DNA from 3 places in the Bacillus sp. iso_77 genome. Region 1 is predicted to be linked to each of the others. Evidence: riboswitches for the same ligand, from Rfam matches in the RefSeq annotation. Region 1 holds a riboswitch; each other region holds the start of a gene.
The links. A riboswitch is a leader RNA that binds a small molecule or an ion and turns the genes downstream of it on or off. The one in region 1 is predicted to bind S-adenosylmethionine.
Positions count from the first base shown of each region.

Region 2: it holds a riboswitch for S-adenosylmethionine, as region 1 does, so the genes downstream of both, AC0VYC_RS07525 (YezD family protein) here and AC0VYC_RS05880 (methionine biosynthesis PLP-dependent protein) in region 1, are expected to answer to the same signal.
Region 3: it holds a riboswitch for S-adenosylmethionine, as region 1 does, so the genes downstream of both, AC0VYC_RS15215 (methionine ABC transporter ATP-binding protein) here and AC0VYC_RS05880 (methionine biosynthesis PLP-dependent protein) in region 1, are expected to answer to the same signal.

Region 1 is NZ_CM149683.1:1,166,364-1,170,611, forward strand. Features, by position in the region: gene AC0VYC_RS05865 (GNAT family N-acetyltransferase) at 1-116, opposite strand, end outside; gene AC0VYC_RS05870 (YjcG family protein) at 123-638, opposite strand; gene AC0VYC_RS05875 (esterase family protein) at 691-1,431, opposite strand; SAM riboswitch class I at 1,652-1,773, shown strand; gene AC0VYC_RS05880 (methionine biosynthesis PLP-dependent protein) at 1,853-2,971, shown strand; gene metC (cystathionine beta-lyase) at 2,968-4,146, shown strand.
Region 2 is NZ_CM149683.1:1,480,656-1,484,903, forward strand. Features, by position in the region: gene AC0VYC_RS07510 (dihydroorotate dehydrogenase) at 1-221, shown strand, start outside; gene pyrF (orotidine-5'-phosphate decarboxylase) at 193-897, shown strand; gene pyrE (orotate phosphoribosyltransferase) at 905-1,543, shown strand; SAM riboswitch class I at 1,702-1,804, shown strand; gene AC0VYC_RS07525 (YezD family protein) at 1,879-2,025, shown strand; gene AC0VYC_RS07530 (phosphoadenylyl-sulfate reductase) at 2,071-2,772, shown strand; gene AC0VYC_RS07535 (inorganic phosphate transporter) at 2,786-3,850, shown strand; gene sat (sulfate adenylyltransferase) at 3,908-4,248, shown strand, end outside.
Region 3 is NZ_CM149683.1:2,935,068-2,939,315, reverse strand. Features, by position in the region: gene AC0VYC_RS15230 (toprim domain-containing protein) at 117-461, shown strand; gene AC0VYC_RS15225 (thioredoxin family protein) at 473-775, shown strand; gene AC0VYC_RS15220 (SCP2 sterol-binding domain-containing protein) at 896-1,237, shown strand; SAM riboswitch class I at 1,340-1,448, shown strand; gene AC0VYC_RS15215 (methionine ABC transporter ATP-binding protein) at 1,604-2,629, shown strand; gene AC0VYC_RS15210 (methionine ABC transporter permease) at 2,622-3,290, shown strand; gene metQ (methionine ABC transporter substrate-binding lipoprotein MetQ) at 3,305-4,126, shown strand.

The DNA of each region.
Region 1 (4,248 bases):
TCAAGTTCATCAATTTCGATCTCTAACGGGACTTCTTGTTCTTTTACGAAAACTTCTTTTCGAACATAATAAGCATCTTCTCGTTGTGTTTGTTCTTTTACGATGACTGTATTCAAATGTCTTTAACCCTCTTCTCCTAAGATAAATGTTTCATAAACGGTCCAAGAACCGTTCTCTAATTGATATAAAAGGTGGAAGCGGTCAACCGTTTCCTCGTGGTCAATTTTTCTCAGCTTCAATGTGCCTAGAACGTCTGAATGCTCATCGTCTGATAACTTTTGAGCCACTGTCACATGCGGGACAAATGCATATTCAGGTGTACCAGCAAGCGGATCAGTGTACAACTTCTCATTAAGAGTCATTAATTCTTCGTTCGGTTCTACTTTCATATAAATCACGTTGTTTACAGGAGCGAATGAACTGAATTTTTTAATACGTAACGTAATAGGAGAAGCATTTTTTGCGTACTCTCGCAAGGTGGAGACGACCTCAGCTGCTTCTAGATCCGTTAATTCAAAAGGTGTTCTTAATGTTAAATGAGGTGGTATGAGTGCATAGTTCGGATCATAACGTTTCCGATAAGAGTTCGCAATGTCTTGCAATTTTTTTGATGGAAATAAAACAACTCCGTATTTCATCATGTTCCCTCCTGATTAAGAAAGTATTTATTATTTTTTATTATAACAAAATTCAGTTGATTAACGAATATGGGAGCATTCTTTTTAACGAAGGTGAAATGAGCGGCTGCCAAAACGTCCATTTATGATCGCCTTCGAATGTCTCAAATAAATAATCCGCACCGGACTTCTCCAAAAGGACCTTTAATTCTTCGTTCGGCTGAATAAAGTCTAGCACTTGCCCATCTGTCGTTTTCACAGCTGTTTCTTCTAACCCGATTTGATGGATAATGGCATAATGAGCAAGGGATGATGACTGTTTGACTGCTTGCAGAACCGACTCATCCACGTAAGGAGACTGCAAAATCAGTCCGCCAAATAACGAAGGATAATCAATGGCTGTCATAAGTGAGATCGTAGCACCTAATGAATCACCAATAAATGTACGACCTGATCCAACTTGATACGTTGGATAGTGTTCATCAATATACGGAACTAGTTCATTTGCCAAAAAGCGTTTATACGCCTCGAACTTTGGTCCGTCTGGATGATACGTATTTCGTCTTTCAGTAACATTTTCATATGGGACACCAATGATAATCGAGCGTTCCATTTCTTTGTTTTGCATTAATTCTTCCGCTTGTCTGCCTATTTTACCTAGACGGAAATAATCATGACCATCTTGTGCAATGATGACATGATATGTATAAAGGGGGGAGTAATTGACTGGCAAATAAATCAAAATGGTCATATCTGCCCCAAGTTCTTTTGACTGTAAGGTTTCTTCTTGAATGATGCCTGTTTTCTTCACCATAATCCATTCCTCCAGCTAACCAAATTCATCATAAGTGAAACGTTTCCATTCATTGTAACACGAAAAACAGCGTTGTTCCTATATGCTAACATGCAATCAAATTGGCTAACATTCAATCTGCTACAAAATACAGAAAATTTTAATTAATCGTTACATTTCCCCTTGAAAAATGAGGTTTAATGCGTTACAGTATTAAGAATTAGAACAGACAGACAACACATTCTTATCGTGAGAGGTGGAGGGACTGGCCCTTTGAAACCTCAGCAACCGGTATGCATCACTTCATGTGATGTACCAAGGTGCTAAATCCAGCAAGCAGCTTTTTTGCTTGGAAGATAAGAGGAAGCGATTAAACCCCTTCTTCTTATGAAGAAGGGGTTTTTCTGTTTTGAAATTAGATTTTTACTTAGGATGGTGTCAAATGACAGAACATGTGGAAACGAAGTTAGCGCAAATTGGAAACCGCAGCGAAGAGGTGACTGGTACTGTCAGTCCTCCCATTTATCTTTCAACAGCTTACAGACATAGAGGCATTGGGGATTCAACAGGATTTGATTATATTCGGACGAAAAACCCAACAAGGCAGCTTGTAGAAGATGCAATTGCTTCACTCGAAGAAGGAACGGCCGGTTTTGCCTTCAGTTCGGGAATGGCTGCCATCCAAACGATCATGGCGCTGTTTGAGAGCGGGGATGAACTCATTGTTTCATCAGATTTATATGGCGGTACATACCGTCTATTTGAAAACGAATGGAAAAAGTACGGACTGCGCTTTGTTTATGATGATTTTTCAGATGAAGACTGTTTACGCTCTAAAATGACGCCAAATACAAAAGCCGTCTTTATTGAAACGCCAACAAACCCACTCATGCAGGAAGCGGATATTCAAAAGGTTGCGAAGATCGCAAAAGAACATGGTGCATTGGTCATTGTGGATAACACCTTTTATACGCCCGTCTTGCAAAAACCGATTACACTCGGAGCGGACATTGTCATTCATAGTGCAACCAAATATTTAGGCGGACATAACGATGTTCTTGCCGGACTTGTCGTCACAAAAGGAGAGAAGCTATCGGAAGACATGTTCCAGCATCAAAACGCCATTGGGGCGGTTTTATCTCCATTTGACTCATGGCTTTTAATGAGAGGAATGAAAACATTGGCGCTGAGAATGCGTCAGCACGAAGCAAATGCGAAGGAATTAGCTGATTTTCTAAAGCAGCAGCCTGAAATTCAAGATGTCCTTTACCCAGGAAAGGGAGGCATGCTGTCATTCCGAGTAGCCAAAGAGGACTGGGTCAATCCATTTTTGAAGCAGCTGAAAACGATTTGTTTTGCTGAAAGCCTTGGCGGAGTCGAAAGCTTCATTACGTATCCTGCAACGCAAACCCATATGGACATCCCAGAAGAGATTCGCATCGCAAACGGTGTTTGTAACAAATTGCTCCGTTTCTCAGTCGGGATTGAGCATGTGGAGGACCTAAAAGCAGACCTGAAACAGGCACTATCAAATGTGAAAGAGGAGGTACACACGAAATGACCACACACGATTGGACACTAGAAACACAACTCGTTCATAATGCGTTTAAAACAGACCGTTCAACAGGTGCAGTCAGTGTACCGATTCAACATGCATCGACGTTTCACCAAAGCAGCTTCGATGACTTCGGTCAATATGACTACTCCAGATCAGGCACCCCTACACGTCAGGCATTGGAGGATACCATTGCAGCGCTAGAAGGAGGAACGAGAGGGCTTGCCTTTGCGTCAGGTATGGCAGCCATTTCAACCGCTTTTCTTCTATTATCAAAAGGAGATCATGTCCTTGTCACAAGAGATGTGTACGGCGGGACTTTCCGAATGATCACCCAAGTTCTTTCAAGATTTGGGATTGAGCATACCTTTGTGGACATGACCAATTTGAATGAAGTGAAACAAGGCATTCAATCAAATACAAAAGTCATTTACATGGAAACACCGTCAAACCCTACACTCGGTATTACGGATATTGAAGGTGTCGTACAGATTGCGAAAGAACATGACTGTCTGACTTTCTTAGATAATACGTTTTTAACGCCTGCGCTTCAGCGTCCGCTGGACCTTGGTGTTGACGTTGTGCTGCACAGCGCAACGAAATTTTTAAGCGGCCACAGTGATGTACTGTCAGGCTTAGCCGTGGTGAAAGATGAGAAGCTAGGAGACGAACTTTATTCGCTGCAAAACTCCTTCGGGGCGGTACTTGGCGTACAGGATTGCTGGCTTGTGCTTAGAGGATTAAAGACCCTTCAAGTCAGATTAGAAAAAGCCAGTCAAACCGCATTAGAACTGGCTTCATTCCTCAAAGAACATCCTGCGGTCAAAAAAGTATATTACCCAGGATTAGATGATCACCCAGGGGCAGACATTCAGCGGAAGCAGGCGAGCGGTGCAGGTGCTGTTCTTTCATTTGAACTAGAAAACCAAGCGGCTGTCAAAGAATTGGTCGATGGCGTTACATTACCTGTATTCGCCGTCAGCCTCGGAGCAGTCGAATCCATTCTTTCCTATCCGGCCAAAATGTCACATGCCGCTATGCCAAAAGAAGAAAGAGAAAAAAGAGGTATCTCGGATGGTTTACTTCGATTAAGTGTGGGCGTAGAAAACGGAGAAGACCTCAAAAGGGACTTCAAACAAGCACTAGATCAACTAAAGCCAGTTCTTGTGAAGCAATCATAAAAGTCAGTAAAAAGCCGGTATGGATACCGGCTTTGTGCCTTTTTTGAACAAAACCATTGACGATTGATCATGATGGTTATATAATAGAGACTGTCAGTAACA
Region 2 (4,248 bases), 310 kb from region 1:
TTGGAATGGGCGGGGTGCAAAGCGCTGAAGATGTACTTGAATTTTTACTAGCTGGCGCAAGTGCGGTAGCTGTTGGGACAGCCAATTTTGTGAACCCATTTATTTGCCCGGAAATCATTGATGAACTGCCGAATGTGTTAGCGGCTTATGGGTATTCATCTGTAGAGGAATGCATCGGAAGGAGCTGGAAACATGAAGCACTTGCCCATCATCGCGCTTGATTTTCCGTCAGGACAGGAGGCGCACGCCTTTATAGATCGTTTTGAAGGCACTCCATTATTCGTAAAGGTCGGCATGGAGCTGTTTTACCAAGAAGGTCCTGCCATTATTGATGCACTGAAAGAAAAAAATTGCCGTATTTTCCTTGATCTGAAGCTTCATGACATTCCAACAACTGTGCAAAAAGCGATGAACAGGCTTGCTGCACTTGGTGTTGATTTGGTGAATGTGCATGCAGCCGGCGGGAAAAGAATGATGCAGGCGGCCATAGAGGGGCTTGAAAGCGGAACCCCTGCCGGGCAAAATCGCCCAGGCATTATTGCAGTGACCCAGCTGACAAGCACGTCAGAAGATATGATGAAAAAAGAATTACTAATTGACCGCCCATTGCAAGAGGCTGTGCTTCATTATGGACAATTGGCATATGAAAGTGGACTTGATGGTGTGGTGTGCTCTGTTCATGAATCAAAACAGCTTCATGAACAAATCTCTCCTTCCTTTCTCACTGTGACACCAGGAATTCGCTTACCAAATGATCAAACGGATGACCAAAAGCGTGTGGCGACACCTGCCTTTGCCAAAGAACAGGGTGTTTCACAGATTGTTGTGGGAAGATCGATCACAAAAGCCACAAACCCAGTGGAAGCTTATCAACAAATTTTGAAAGAGTGGGAGTGACTGCCGGATGAAAACGAAAATCGCGAAGCATTTATTACAAATCAAAGCTGTCTCTTTAAAACCAGACGAACCATTTACATGGGCGAGCGGTATCAAATCACCGATTTACTGTGACAATCGCCTCACCTTGTCTTATCCTGAGGTCAGAGGGGACATTGCGGAAGGTTTAAAAGACTTGATTCTCACTCATTTTGAAGGAGCGGAAGTTGTCGCAGGTACAGCTACAGCTGGCATTCCTCATGCGGCATTAGCAGCTGATCGTCTGAATGTACCGATGTGTTATGTAAGAAGTAAACCAAAAGCACACGGAAAAGGAAATCAAATTGAAGGAGCCGTATCACCTGGACAAAAGGTGGTTGTCGTAGAAGACCTCATCTCAACTGGAGGCAGCGTTCTTGAAGTTGTGGCTGCGCTAGAAGAAGAAGGCTGTGACGTACTCGGAGTTGTTGCGATCTTCACTTATGGACTGCCAAAAGCAGCTGCGGCTTTTCAAGAGAAAAACATTCCCTATGTCACGCTGACAGACTATGACACACTGACAGAAGTGGCACTTGAGCTAAAAGCAATTGAGCCTTCTGCTATGAATAAACTAAAACGCTGGAGACAGGATCCTTCGTCTGAATCTTGGATGGAAGAAACGGTCTAAAAAGCTTGTCTTGTTTTAAAAAAGCTGTGCTGCACTGCACAGCTTTTTATTTGGTTAAAAATAGTAAAATAGACTCAAATTTAAATAAAAACTAATCCTATCAATAAAGTCGGGTTGACTTTTGTTTGAATTGTGTTAATATTTAATACAAATTAAAACTCTTATCCAGAGAGGTGGAGGGACTGGCCCGATGAAGCCCGGCAACCTGCGATTTGCAAGGTGCTACTTCCTGCAAAATGATTCTATTTTGAAAGATAAGGAAATCGTGAGCTTCCTCATCTTTCTTTCGGACTGAAAGAAAGTTTTTTTATTTTAACGGTGAGGAGGAAGAGGAGATGGAACTGAAACAAAACCAGGATGAGGACTTAGTGAAGCATATGCAAGAGCTGATTGGGGATATGAAATTCGGTTCAATTACGTTGATCGTTCAGGACGGTCAAGTGATTCAAGTGGAAAAAAATGAAAAAATCAGATTAAAGTAGTGCGGAGAATAGCAATAGAAGCAGTACTCCGGAAGGGGAGAAACAATGTTAACTTATGAAAATTGGCAAGAGCCGTCCATTACATTTCAAGAGGACGATTTGTATAAAGGGGCCCTATCTGTGCTGAAATGGGCGTACGGCCACTATGGTGATCAGCTCGTTTATGCATGCAGTTTTGGCATTGAGGGCATTGTCCTGATCGATCTTATTGCGAAAGTAAAAAAAGATGCAAGAATTGTCTTTTTAGATACAGGTCTGCATTTCAAGGAAACATACGACACCATTGATGCAGTTAAGGAAAGATATCCTGGTTTAGACATCGTGCTGAAAACACCTGAGCTGACGGTGGAAGAGCAGAATGAGCAGCATGGTGATAAATTATGGGAAACGAATCCTCAAAGCTGCTGTCATATGAGAAAGGTCATTCCATTGCAAGAGGCACTATCTGGCTATCCGGCATGGCTGTCTGGTTTAAGAAGAGAGCAGTCGCCTAAACGAGCAGGTACGAACTTCTTAAATAAGGATGAAAAATTCCAATCAGTCAAAGTATGTCCGCTCATCCACTGGACGTGGAAGGACATATGGAGATATGCGTCTAGAGAGGATCTTACTTATAATCCGCTGCATGACCAAGGATATCCAAGCATCGGGTGTGCACCTTGTACACAGCCGGCATTTACTGCTGATGATTTGCGTTCTGGAAGATGGTCAGGGACAGCAAAGACTGAGTGCGGATTACATGAGTAAGGGAGCATAATGTATGGAAATCGCCGCAATTTTATTTAGCTTATTCTTTGCTTTAAATATTGGCGCAAGCGGAGCAGCCGCTTCGATGGGCATCGCATATGGTTCAGGTGCGATCAAAAAGCCAATATACGCGCTCAGCGTTTGTGCAGTTGGAATATTAGCAGGTTCAGTGATTGGCGGCGGCGAGGTCGTCAAAACGATCAGCTCCGGGATTATGCCTGAATCTGTCATCACACTTGAAATTGTGTGTATCATCATTGGCTCGGCCGCATTATCACTTTTCATAGCGAACCTCTTGGCCATTCCTTTATCCACAAGTGAGGTCACAGTAGGAGCTGTGGTCGGTGTGGCAGCCGCATATAAAGTGCTGTATGTGAAATCGATCTTAGTCATTGTCTCTTTTTGGGTGATTATTCCGATTGTTGCCTTTGTTTTTACCTTTGCTGTTGTCAAAATCATCAGATTGTTCCCTAAACGGACATTATCCAAAAAAGGTACATTGATCTTATCTGTTGTTTTGATTATCAGTGGGTTTTTAGAAGCATTTTCAGCCGGCATGAACAATGTCGCCAATGCGGTCGGCCCGCTTGTCGCATCAGGTGTTTTATCAGTCGGGCAAGGAACCCTTTACGGCGGAATCTTTGTGGCCATTGGGGCGCTGCTTCTAGGAAGAAGGGTACTAGAAACAAACGGAAAGAAAATTACACGCTATCAAACGGGTGAAGGCATTCTATTATCGAGCACCGGTGCAGGACTTGTCATCGTCAGCTCTATATTCGGACTCCCTGTTCCCCTTACTCAAATTACCTCCTCGTCCATTATTGGGCTTGGTATGGCAAAGGGTGGACCGAACATTTTTCATAAACATGTTGTGAAAAAAATGCTGAAGGTATGGGTTGTGTCACCTTTCTTATCACTTAGTCTATCTTATTTGTTGGTAAGCCTTTTCTTAAAAGGAGACTATTACTCTATCTTTATCATGATGAGTGTACTGCTTGCTTCACTAGGTGCACTGAGTCTTATGAAGGCAGTTAAAAATGAGAGCAGCTCGATTCATGAACAGGGCGGCGGGATTTAAATATAAATCCGACTATTAACATCTAATAAATATGAACATTGAGAGGAAGATGAACAAATGAGTTTAACACCACATGGTGGCGTATTAATTAATCGAGTAAATGAAGAATTTGATCTAAGCACAGCTGCGAAAGAAATTGAGCTGGATGCCATCTCTTTTGCAGACCTTGAACTCATCGCCATTGGCGGGTATAGTCCAATTGAAGGGTTTTTAACGAAAGCTGATTATGAAGCAGTTGTCAGCAGTATGCGACTAGCAAGTGGTGTCGTTTGGTCTCTTCCGATTACTTTGCCTGTCACAAAGGAAAAAGCAGCGGAGATCAATCAAGGTGACATTGTTCGTCTATCGTATAATGGAACAGTATACGGGGTCATTGAGGTGGAAGATCAATACACACC
Region 3 (4,248 bases), 1.8 Mb from region 1:
GCTGCAGTGAGTGCTGCAGCCTTTTTGTTGATCAATTGCCCAATCTTTACAACCTGAATGAAAGATTGTAATCTAAGGAAGAAGTGAATCAACGTCAAAAGGGCCGGGTGATCGTGATGAATGTCGAGATAGAAAAGGTCATCATTGTAGAAGGTAAATCAGATAAACAGAAGCTAAAAGAAGTCATAAGTGAACCTGTTACCATCATTTGCACCAATGGCACGATCAGTACATCGAAGCTGGATCAGCTTGTGGACGATTTATTCGGGAAAGACGTTTACATATTAGCAGACAGTGACGATGCTGGCGACAAACTGCGGAAGCAATTTCGAAAAGAATTCCCTGAAGCACTGCATCTTTTTGTCGACAGAACGTACCGCGAAGTGGCCGCTTCACCGTCAGCCCACATTGCATCTATTCTATTAGCTGCAAACATTGATGTTCATTCGAAATATTTATAAGGGTGACGTATATGAAAGAGATAGAAGAGCATGAATTCAAGGAGATAGAGGACGATTTATTTCTTTTGTACTTATATACACCATTTTGCGGAACATGCCAGCTGGCAAAGAAGATGCTGGCAGTGGTTGATGCCATGCAGCCGGAAGTTCCTTTTTATGAGAATAACTTAAATTACTCGCCAAGTTTTGCGAAAGCATTTGAGATCGAAAGTGTCCCTTGCTTTCTCCTGTTTAAAAAGGGTGAAATCGTGCAAAAAGGCTATGCCTTTCACTCCGTTCCATATCTTCACGAAATGATTGAAACCGCTAAATAAAGCGGTTTTTTGTCATATTTCAAGCAATTCATTTGAAAATTTGTCGAGCTATTTATAAAGGACAAGCCGATGTTTGTAGAGAAATGTTATGTATAACCAAATGACAGGGAGGTTATACATGTGGAAAATGTGAAAGCCCATGGAAGTGCAGGGCAGCGATTATTGTTAAAGCCGTTGCTCTCATCATCATCCTTGAAGATTACATTTGAGGCGGAAACGGACTCTTGTACATTGATTGTGGATGAACGTGGTGAAGTGAAGAAACTACCTGCAATTGAGTTATCGGATCTCATCTTTTATGGTGAGCGAAAAGAGATTTTGCAATTATTAGATGGAGACATGTCCTTACAGCAGCTGATCAGCAGAGGACAAGTGAAAGTGAAAGGCTCATTTCGAGCACTTCTTCGACTAGAAGCAGTACTTTGGCTGACGAACGGTTTTTTTCGAAAAATGATAACGTAGTCGTTTACTTGGAAATTAGCGATTTACAGCGTTGACATATCTCAGATAGCATGATATTCTACGTTAGTAAAAACATGAACATCACATAAAACAACATATTTTCTCTTATTAAGAGAGGTGGAGGGACGTGCCCTATGAAACCCGGCAACCGTCAGCATAGCTGAAATTGGTGCCAATTCACTCAAAGCCGCAATGCTTTGAAAGATGAGAGAAAGGCGTATTTGATATAAAAGGCCTTTCTGCTTGCGTTGCAGTTAGGTCTTTTTTACTGACCTTACGTCAGGCTAGCGTCATAACAGTCGGAAGAATAAATGAACGTATGTGATGGCAACCTATAGATTCAGCAAGAAAGCAGGTGAACAGACTGTGATCCATTTACAGAATGTATCAAAAACGTATCATTCAAAAAGCGGAAATGTTGATGCCGTGAAAGACGTCAACTTGGATATCGATAAAGGTGAAATATTCGGAATTATCGGGTATAGCGGCGCAGGGAAAAGTTCCCTGATTCGCCTATTAAACGGTCTGGAGATGCCAACAGAAGGAATCGTTGAAGTGGCAGGCAACCGAATCAATGAAGTATCGAATACGAAACTTCGGAAAGCAAGACAAGAAATCAGCATGATTTTCCAGCACTTTAACTTGCTCTGGTCAAGAACAGTGAGACAAAATATTATGTTCCCGCTCGAGATCGCAGGTGTACCAACGTCAAAACGGAGAGCTCGTGCAAACGAACTGATTAAATTGGTCGGTTTAGAAGGAAAAGAAAATGCCTATCCTTCTCAGCTCAGCGGCGGGCAAAAGCAGCGTGTAGGGATTGCGAGAGCATTAGCGAATGACCCAAAAGTTCTGCTATGTGACGAAGCGACATCTGCTCTTGATCCACAAACAACAGATTCCATCCTTGAGCTTTTAGCCGATATTAATAAACGACTAGGACTCACCATTGTATTGATCACACATGAAATGCATGTCATTCGCAAAATTTGTCACCGTGTGGCGGTGATGGAGAATGGCCGTATTGTCGAAGAAGGCGAAGTATTACGTGTCTTCAGACAGCCGAAAGAAGAAATGACGAAACGATTCGTGAAACAGCTTGCTGAACCAGAAGAAGCAAAAGAAACGATCGAGCACGTCCTAGAGAGAGTAAAAGAAGGTCAGGTCGTCCGGTTGTCCTTTATCGGAGATTCTGCCGAACAGCCGCTGATCACGGAAATCATTCGATCCTTCAAGGTCGATGTGAACATCCTGCAAGGAAAGATTTCTCAAACGCAGGAAGGCGCGTTTGGAACACTCTTTATCCATATAAATGGAGACGAGAACGAAGTTGAAAAAGCCATCGCCTATATCCAAAGCAAACAGGTTGAAATCGAGGTGATGACACATGTTTGAGAAATGGTTTCCGAACGTTGATCTAGAGGTTATTTGGAACGCGACGGGTGAAACGGTCTATATGACACTCATTGCATTAGCGTTTGCTTTTGCTATCGGCATCATCCTTGGGCTGCTGCTCTTTTTGACAAGTAAAGGCGGTTTGTGGGAAAACAAACCAATTAATGCTGTTATCGGCGCAGTCGTCAACATTTTCAGATCGATTCCCTTTATCATATTAATCATTCTATTATTAGGATTTACTAAACTAATTATGGGCACGATATTAGGCCCAAATGCAGCATTACCAGCCCTTGTCATTGGCTCAGCTCCTTTCTACGCACGTCTTGTTGAAATTGCACTGCGTGAAGTAGACAAAGGAGTCATTGAAGCAGCACGATCTATGGGAGCGAAAACGTCAACAATCATTTTCAAAGTATTGCTGCCAGAATCATTGCCAGCCCTTATTTCAGGTATTACCGTAACAGCGATTGCTCTGATTGGCTCTACTGCGATTGCAGGAGCAATTGGAGCAGGCGGACTTGGTGACCTTGCTTATGTGGAAGGATACCAATCTGGTAATACAGATGTCACACTTGTAGCCACTGTGTTTATTCTGATCATCGTCTTTATCATTCAAATAATCGGTGATTTGATTACAAATAAAATTGATAAACGTTAAGGGAGGAATTATTCATGAAGAAATTGATTTTAAGTGCACTATTTCTAGCATTTGCAGGCATTTTAGCTGCGTGCGGTTCATCAAATAACGCAAGCGATAACAAAACCATCACGGTTGCCGCTTCAAAAACACCACATGCCGAGATTCTTGAAGAAGCAAAACCACTTCTAAAAGAAAAAGGCTACGATCTAAAAGTGAAAGTACTGAGCGATTATAAAATGTACAACAAAGCATTAGCTGAAAAAGAAGTGGATGCGAACTTTTTCCAACATATCCCTTACTTAAACGAAGAAAATAAATCAAACAAAGATTACAACTTAGTGAGTGCTGGTGCCGTTCACCTTGAGCCTTTCGGTATCTACTCTAAGAAATACAAATCAGTAAAAGATATTCCAAACGGCGGCACGATCATCATGACAAACAACGTAGCTGAGCAAGGACGTATGCTTGCCCTATTACAAAATGCTGGTGTGATCAAGCTTGATCCAAAAGTAGATACAATCAACGCAACAGTCAAAAACATCAAAGAAAACCCGAAGAACCTAAAATTCAAAAAAATCGCTCCTGAACTAACAGCGAAAGCTTATGAAAACAGTGAAGGCGATGCAGTATTTATCAACGTTAACTATGCGATCCAAAATAAATTGAATCCGAAAAAAGATTCAATTGAACTTGAGCAAACGAAAAATAACCCATATGCAAACATCGTCGCTGTTCGCAAAGGTGACGAAAAATCAGAGAAGATCAAGGTATTAATGGAAGTTCTTCACTCTGATAAAATCAAAGAATTCATCGACAAAAAGTATGATGGTGCAGTATTGCCTGTATCTGAATAACAACTTGTAAACCTCGTTTTCATCAAAGCGAGGTTTCAACTTGTAGACAAACCCTCGCATTCGTTGTCAGGTCTGCGCTCCGGTGCTCACGAATGTCAAATTCGCTCTGCTCCGGTACTCGC